One region of the Pseudoalteromonas sp. SD03 genome, then DNA from elsewhere that is predicted to be linked to it. Evidence: predicted binding sites of a transcription regulator. Region 1 holds the regulator's gene; the other holds the start of a gene.
What was found. The regulator FliA, encoded in region 1, starts transcription of late flagellar genes. The targets are predictions, from matches to a motif close to CTAAAGNTNNNNNNNNNNNNGCCGATA.
Positions count from the first base shown of each region.

Region 2: the regulator FliA is predicted to act here: its motif matches at 2,572-2,598, upstream of ABZP26_RS10055 (VC2046/SO_2500 family protein).

Region 1 covers NZ_CP162514.1:2,529,915-2,534,346, forward strand. Annotated here, with positions in the region: gene ABZP26_RS11845 (chemotaxis protein CheA) at 1-617, opposite strand, end outside; gene ABZP26_RS11850 (protein phosphatase CheZ) at 632-1,399, opposite strand; gene cheY (chemotaxis response regulator CheY) at 1,416-1,799, opposite strand; gene ABZP26_RS11860 (RNA polymerase sigma factor FliA) at 1,840-2,550, opposite strand; gene ABZP26_RS11865 (MinD/ParA family protein) at 2,577-3,437, opposite strand; gene flhF (flagellar biosynthesis protein FlhF) at 3,430-4,432, opposite strand, start outside.
Region 2 covers NZ_CP162514.1:2,171,207-2,175,638, reverse strand. Annotated here, with positions in the region: gene ABZP26_RS10075 (PAS domain S-box protein) at 1-1,338, opposite strand, end outside; gene ABZP26_RS10070 (M48 family metallopeptidase) at 1,584-2,276, shown strand; tRNA gene ABZP26_RS10065 (tRNA-Tyr) at 2,302-2,386, opposite strand; tRNA gene ABZP26_RS10060 (tRNA-Tyr) at 2,436-2,520, opposite strand; gene ABZP26_RS10055 (VC2046/SO_2500 family protein) at 2,633-3,160, shown strand; gene ABZP26_RS10050 (DUF6172 family protein) at 3,373-3,675, shown strand; gene ABZP26_RS10045 (YchJ family protein) at 3,743-4,219, opposite strand; gene ABZP26_RS10040 (SulA-like leucine-rich domain-containing protein) at 4,259-4,432, opposite strand, start outside.

The DNA of each region.
Region 1 (4,432 bases):
TTTCCATGAAGTTCATCAAGTAGGCTTTCGAATTCGTCTTCGGTTATTTCATCAATCTGAGACTCAGTACTGCTGCTATCTGGGCCGCTAAATAATTCATCAAAAGCAAACGGGTCTTCTTCAGCATCGTTGCTCGATTGCTCTGCAACTGGTTCAGGCTCTACCGATGGAGTTTCCACAGGAGCTATATCTTCAACCACAGAATCGCCGGCAAGCTCTTCTGCTGTCGGTGGCTGTCCAAGTTTGTGAAGTACTGCAAGTAATTCTGGATCAGCAGGCTCTGGCTGGTCACGATTTTTAATCGTGGCAAACATTTCATTAATGGTATCCAGTGCTTGTAAAATCACATCCATTAATTCAGAGTTAACTGTTCTTACACCTTGGCGCAGTAAATCAAACACATTTTCAGCACCATGACATGCATCAACAAGCTCTGTCATAGCCAAAAAGCCAGCGCCACCCTTTACAGTGTGGAAACCGCGAAATATTGCGTTTAGTAGCTCAGTATCATCTGGGTTGTTTTCCAGTTCTACTAACTGTTCAGATAAAAGCTCAAGGATTTCTCCGGCCTCTACTAAAAAGTCTTGTAAAATATCTTCATCGACTTCAAAGCTCATGCAGTACTCTCCTATTAGAAGCCCAAACTTGATAATAGATCATCAACTTCATCTTGATCAGATACAACATCATTACGCGTTTCTTTATCAATAATAGGCCCTTCGGGACCTGCTAGTGTTTGTGCAACAATGGGATCTTCTATTTTTTCTGGTTGTTCAGTTGGTTCAACCTCACCACCTTGCGCTGCAAATGCAGTTAACAGGTGAATTAAACTTTCTTCAACTTCACGGACAAGTTCAATAACACGGCGAATAACCTGACCGGTTAAATCTTGATAGTCTTGAGCCATCAGCACATTAGTCATCAGCATTTGTAACTCATCGGTTTTGTGATGAGAACTGCTCATAAACTTATCAATACTATGACAAAGTGATTTAAACTCACCAAGCTCTATTTCGCGGTTCATTAAACGATCCCACGTTGGCTTGATATCAGCTATTTCGTCAGCGATTTCTTGTGCTAATGGTAAGCTTGCTTCAACCGCATCCATTGTCTTATTGGCTGCGTTTTCTGTCATTTCCATGACATAGTTAAGGCGTTTTTTTGCGTCAGGGATGGCATCAGTGGTAATGTCTGTTAAACGCGTGTCTAACTCGAAACTTTTTAAAGCTTCGTGCAGTTGACGCGTCAACTTACCCACCTCAGCAAATAACTGTGATTGCTCTTGTGAAGCTGTTTCTAAAATTAACTGATTCGCTTTATCTTGCTCACCATTTTCTAAAAAAACAACTAACTGGCGAGCTTGTTCTAAAGTAATCTGAGGCGCAGCAGGTGCTGACATAAGCCTCTCCCTCTCATTAACCTAAGCGTTCGAACACTTTTTCTAATTTAGTTTTCAATGTACCTGCAGTAAATGGTTTAACAATATAACCATTAACACCTGCTTGGGCCGCAGCAATTATTTGTTCTTTTTTAGCTTCTGCTGTAACCATTAAAACAGGAATATGCTTTAATTTTTCATCAGCTCGAATTGCCCTTAAAAGATCAATACCTTGCATGCCTGGCATATTCCAATCTGTTACAACAAAATCAAACGCTTGATTTTGCAACATAGGCAAAGCAGTTGACCCGTCATCTGCTTCTTGAACATTGGTAAAACCTAAATCGCGCAACAGGTTTTTAATAATACGTCTCATTGTTGAGAAATCATCAACAACAAGAATTTTAATGTTTTTATCCAAAACATCCTCCAGTGAGGCCTGAACCTTTATTTACTTACTTCTAGTTTATCCAGTCATTGATTTTTGCTTTAAGCTTAATCATCGCCTGACCATGTATCTGACTTACACGCGATTCACTTACATCGAGTATATGCCCAATTTCTTTTAAATTCATCTCATCGTTATAGTACAAAGAAAGCACCATTGCATCTTTTTCAGGTAACGACTTTATTGCACTGAGTAAAGACTCATTAAACCGTTCATTTTTAACATTATTGAACGGTTTGTCTAGTGCTAAATCTTGGCCATGAGGTGTAATCACATCGTCATCTATACCAAGGTCTTCAATACCTAACACTTTGCTTACATTTACATCGTTTAAAATATGATGGTACTCATTTAGCGAAATTTCAAGTTTTTCAGCAACTTCACTATCTTTAGGTTCACGGTTTAAACTGTTCTCAAGCGCAACAATAGTTTCTGCAACCAAACGGCTTTTTCTGTGAACTGAACGTGGAACCCAATCGCCTCGGCGCATTTCGTCTATCATCGCACCACGAATACGAATACCGGCAAAGGTTTCAAAGCTTGCGCCTTTGCTTGCATCAAAGTTTTTTGAAGCTTCAATTAAACCAATCATACCCGATTGAATTAAATCATCTAGCTGCACACTTGCCGGTAAACGAGCAATTAAATGGCACGCCACTTTTTTGACTAATGAGGCATGCTTTTCAACAATCATATTTAAATTTTGTGTTGACTGATATCCCATAGCTCTATTCACCGGTATAGTCATTGTTAGTTACTAACTAGTTTCTCAATGAAAAACTCTAAATGACCCGAGGCTTGACTAGGTGTTGGCCACTTAGCAATTTTTGTAGCCAGTGTTTTAAAAGCAATTGCAGCAGGCGACCCAGGAAAAACCTCAACAATTACTTTTTGGCGGCGCGTTGATTTGCGCATATTTTCATCATATGGAACCGTTGCAACCAACTCCATTGATATATCTAAAAATCGGTCGGTAACCTTTGAAAGTTTTGCAAACAATTCCTGCCCTTCGCGTAAACTACGCACCATATTGGCAACAATTTTAAATTTATAAACGCCGTGCTCACGGCTAAGTACTTTAATTAAAGCATAGGCATCGGTAATTGATGTAGGCTCATCACATACCACCACAACCACATCTTGCGCTGCGCGAGAAAAACTCAGCACCATATCGGAAATACCCGCAGCGGTATCAACAATTAAAATATCAAAGTCGGTGTTAAGTTCACTAAATGCACGAATAAGTCCAGCGTGCTCTGAGGGTGATAACTCAACCATACTTTGCGAACCCGATGTTGCAGGCACTATTTTTATGCCTGCGGGACCTTCGACTAAAATATCATCAAGTTCACATTCGCCCGATAAAACATGAGATAAATTACGCTCAACGCGCAGTCCAAGCATCACATCACAATTCGCTAATCCTAAATCAGCATCTAGTACAAGCACACGTTTGCCTTGTTGGCCTAACGCGATTGCCGTGTTAAGGGATACGTTCGTTTTACCCACTCCACCTTTGCCGCCGGTGACAGCGATAACTTTTACGCCGTTATTATTATTCTTGCTCATTTTGCGAAGGCCGCTTGCTTGATCTAAAACTGTGTTAATCATACATCTCTACTGTGCTCGACGCCACTGATTGGTGTCGTGATTGTTGTGCTTTTATTCTTTTTAAATACAATTGCTCAGCTTTTTTTACTAGTTTTTCGGCATTTGCCACTCTAATATCTTCTGGTACTCGCTGACCGTTAGTAAGATACCCTATTGGGAGACGATTTTGAATCGCAATACTAATAATCTCACCTAAACTCAATGACTCATCAAGTTTAGTAAAAATACATCCGCTTAGCTGTACTTTTTTAAAGTGCCTTACTGTTTCTTGTAATACATTAATTTGCGCCGTCGCACTTAATACTAAATAACTACGTATATCAACACGCTGATTACGCATTAAGGTGTTTAACTGCTCGGTTAAGCGTAAATCACGTTGACTCATTCCCGCTGTATCAATTAAGACTAGACGTTTATTTCGTAAATGGTATAAAACTTCTGCTAATTCATTTGCATCTTTAACTTGTTTAACGCCACAACCTATAATACGACCATACGTTGCTAGCTGCTCATAAGCACCAATACGGTAAGTATCGGTAGTAATAAGCGCTACTTTATCGGCACCGTATTTTTGTGCACCCAATGCTGCCAGTTTTGCAACTGTGGTGGTTTTACCCACGCCTGTAGGCCCGACTAACGCAAAAACACCGCCTTGGCGAAGTATTTCGTTGTTCGTAGTTTGCATTTGATCTTCAACCATATTCAATAAAGCTTTCCAGCCTTGTTGGCGAGACACATCGTCTGGTACAAAACATGCCATTTGCTCAGCAACATTTTTCTCTATCCCCATACCGACTAAGCGGTCAATCATACATGCACGGGTCGGGTCGCGACGTGCCATATCTTGCTGCATTAAACCTGATACTTGGTGCTCTAATAGTTGACGAATTGCGTTCATTTCTTCACGCATTGTGCTGATGTCACTGGATTCTTTATGCATTGTTTGCTGACGCGGTGCGCTAGGTGAATCTAAATCGTCAAAGCCACTGTCTAAA
Region 2 (4,432 bases), 360 kb from region 1:
CTGCTCAGTAAATTCTTCAGCGCGATAACCCGTTAGTTCATAGACGCTAGGGCTGATAAACAACATACTCCAGTGTTCATCTAACAAGCAGCGAAATACCACACCGGGCATATTGTTCATTAAGGTACGGTATTGTCGCTCTTTTTCAATTAAGCTTTGTTGTAACGCTCTTTGCTCAGTTAAATCGGTAATAAAGCCTACAAACAATGTTTCAGTTTGTAATTGCTTTACTTCACCAATCCCTAAGCGAATTGGAAATTGATGACCATTTTTATGTTTTGCCCACACATCGCGATTAACACCAATAACACGTTTTACCTCATGGTTTGTTGTATTTTTTAAAAAAGCATCGTGTTGATTAGCAATATCATCAGCCATTAATATTTTTACATTCTGGCCAATAACCTCATTATCTTGCCAGCCAAAAATTGTTTCTGCGGCTTTATTAAAGCTCAAAATAGTGCCTTTGATATTGATAGTAACGATGCCGTCAATGGCAGTTGATAAAATAGCATCAAGGCGAGACTCTTCAGCTGATTTTTTCCCCAATAGCATTCTGTAACGGATCATGCCATTGATGATCACAACCACCGCTGTTAATAAAAGCGTGGCGAACGACACACTAATAGCAATAAAGGTTAGATGTGATTGGTTTGTTTGCTCGTTAATTATCGGGCTTGTTGCAATAAATCGCGTAGCAGCCATGCCCATATAATGCATACCAGCCACGGCAAGGCCAAGAATAAGGGCGCAAATAATACGATTATGCACAGGCGTTAATTTTTTAAAGTGTGCTGGTAAATGAAAACGTGCATAGAGACTTATAAAAGACAGCAGCACTGCAACAACAATTGAAGCGCCAAACCATATTGGATCATAACGAAGTAAAGGACTTAATTGCATCGCTGCCATACCGCTGTAATGCATGGTGCCAACACCCGCGCCAAATAAAAGAGAGCTTAGAATTAAATTGATAATACGAGGGTTAGAGTTATATGTTTTCAAACAAGAAAAAGCAATGGTACATGCCAGTAACGCCGGTATAAACGACACAAAAGTGAGTGTGGGGTCGTATTCAATTGTAGTGCACAAAGAAAATGCCAGCATAGCAATAAAGTGCATGCTCCAGACCCCTCCGGCAAGGACTAAGGCTGCGGTTATATTGGCTAACTTTCGATAAGATTTAAAATGTGTATTATTTGCTAAATCGATAACGTGCAAAGAAAAATAAGCTGCAAAAATTGCGGTGAGTATAGATAGTGTCACTAAACTTGGGTCGTATACACCATTAATAATTAGGCTTGGATCTGGTTCGTTTATAAAAAAATTAGCTAACATCAATCATTCACATAATAACTCTTAAATTCAGTCTAATATAAAATACAATAATAATCACAAGGTATTGAGTTATAAATTACAAAAGCAACGTAAGTGTTTTAAGCTCTAAACCATACTATTTATTGAGTAGCACTAAATGCATTGTTATTAAAATGGCATTTAGTGGGGATTATTTATAGATCAGCCGTTATGGTACAAGGTAAAATAAAACCCAGTGGTTAGTTATAAATAGGCAGCATTCATTGTTGGATTACACTTTAAAGCGAAGTAAGCGAAGAAAAACAGTGGCTATCAAAGTCGCACAACGTGAGCTTACGGTATATGCGCCCCATTTTGTAACGAAAACACAAATTAATGAATGGCTGTTAAGTAAACAGGACTGGATTGATGCTCAGTTACATAAGCAACAAATTCAAGCCGATACACGACAGTTTCCACTCAAAACCCAGAGTATTAAATTATTTAATGAAGCTGTTAATGTGCAATTTGAAAACGCAGCACGCACTCAATGGCAGCAGCACAATGAAAGCCAAACGCTGTTACTGAGTATTTCTTCACGTGTAAAGCATCAAACGCAAATGTATCAAAGTTTGCTAGAGCAGTTTTTGCATGAGAAATTAGAAAGTTATATTGAAATGCGAGTTAACGATTATTGTCAGCTGATGGGTGAAAAGCTACCGAGTAATATTCGTATTCAATTGTATAAACGTCGCTGGGGTAGTTGTAATCGCAGGCGTGAACTAACCTTCAACTTACACTTGGCAAGTGCACCGACATGGGTCATTGACTACGTGATTGTTCATGAATTAGCACATTTAAAATATTTAAATCACAGCGCTCAATTTTGGCAACGTGTGGGATTATTTTATTCAGATTATAAACAAGCAAGTAACTGGTTAAACAATCATGGTATGAGTTTACAGTGGGTATTTGAATAAAAAGAAATAAGGTAGAGAAGAGAAGTGGTGGAGGGAGCTGGATTCGAACCAGCGAAGGCTGAGCCGTCAGATTTACAGTCTGATCCCTTTGGCCGCTCGGGAACCCCTCCACACTAATTGTTATTGCATTTGGCCCCACTTAACTTAGCCTAAGAAAAGTGGTGGAGGGAGCTGGATTCGAACCAGCGAAGGCTGAGCCGTCAGATTTACAGTCTGATCCCTTTGGCCGCTCGGGAACCCCTCCAATGCAACGCGGCAGATAATAGCAAACTTCTTATTTAAGTAAAGAAAAAAGCTAAAGAAAATTCAAATTTAGCCGATAAATACTTATTAATTAGTTAAATAGGCTAAAGTCTATGCAGATTGGTGATTTGTTAATCACGGAGAGCCAGTTAAAAACGAGGCTTAACGAAAGTGTGCACGAAAACCGCCGAGGCGAGTTTGCACTTTTATTAGCAATGCTCTCTCACGATGCACTCGATTTTAGTGAATTCCACCTACCCAAAAGTGACACTAAGCATTATCAAGCTGATGAAAATGCTCTGCGTAAACAATTTGGCGCAGGTCCAAAGCAGCCATTAGCGCCAGATACCTTTAATATGTTAATTGGTAAAAATAACACAGAGCTTTTAGCAAAAATGGGAAGCGCTGTAGGGATGAGTGATATAAAGTTAACTCAGTGCTTAAAGCCTGAGCCATTTAATATTCGTGATGATAAAAACCACATTCCGCTTAACGTAATGGATAACTGTGAATTAGCGGTACGTCGACGAATCCAAAATACCAACACCGAGCTATCAAACCCTCAAATGGATGCGGTGGCATTTTATGATGATTTACAAAATGAAGCTATCCACCAGCCATTACATTTGTTTAGTGCCTAATTATATGTGTTCAATTGCTGCTTTATACATGCCATTTGATTGTAATAAACTGTGTTTATAGTAGAAAGTAACTATTGGTTTTATAAGTGCTTTATTTTAATAACTGATTTAATACAAAAAAAGCATCCAAAATTTAAATGCAATTGCTATAATGGCGCAAATGGTATGACATTAAATGCCATTATCATTAAACCAAGGTAATTAGGAACGTAATGAAGAAAACATTCACGCTGAATCATGAGAAAATCAAATACCCTCGTATGGTTGATGCTGCAAAGCATGAAGTGAAAAAATATTTGAAAAGAGAACGTAATAAAACTTTACCTGTTGATGCCGACTACTGGGCATTTGATTGTAAGTTTGGTAACACGGCTGAAGAAGCCCAAGTGGTTCACGTTGCTGAAATTAACAATCACATCAGTGAAATTGAAAAGCAAGGTTTAACTTCTTTTTACTTAGAGATTTTAGCAAGACCTGCACAGCGTCAAGATTTCGATCAAGATGATGGCGAGTAAAACGCTAATTTGCGTTTAGTGTAGTTTTTGAAAATGGGCCTTGTGGCCCATTTTTTGTAGCTGAAGTTTATACACTATGACATTTTTTGTATTTTTTATTACTGCCACAAGGGCACGTATCATTACGTTTTACTTTAATATCGGCAACCGGTGTAATCTCACCATCAAGGTACCGCCATTGTCCATCTTCTTTAATAAACCTTGAATTTTCTGCCAACTCGCAATATAAATCTTGATAAAAGTAGTGAGCTTTAAATGTAACAAATCCTGTTTCATCATTATAACCAGAGTCTAATACGGCTAAGTTTATAAAACGGCAACTATTTGCAAAATCTTTAATTTCTGAAATTGAATTTTCAGCTTGTTTTTCTTTTGCATAACTTTCACGCACAAAAACCGCGTTTTTAACAGCATAAGCACTGTAGCGTGCACGCATAAGTTGCTCTGGTGTGAGTGGCTGTTTGGTTTTTAAATGAAAAGGCTCGCAGCAATCAGCATAAGGTTGCTGACTGCCACAAAAACATAATAGGGCGTTAGAAGTCATGATAAATGTACTGTGTATTAAAACGCTAGTTTATCAAGCTTATTGCGTAAGTGAAATCTCAGGGTGAGCGCTTTTTTTGCTAAAGCAATACAACTTAGTGCGCGTATGGCTCAAGTTTAATGATAACTGCGACAGTTGTTGGTCATTTATTATATCAGTCCAGGTGATCACCGCGGCAAAATTTCCATTGTGAAGTGCAGAACTTAAAACATA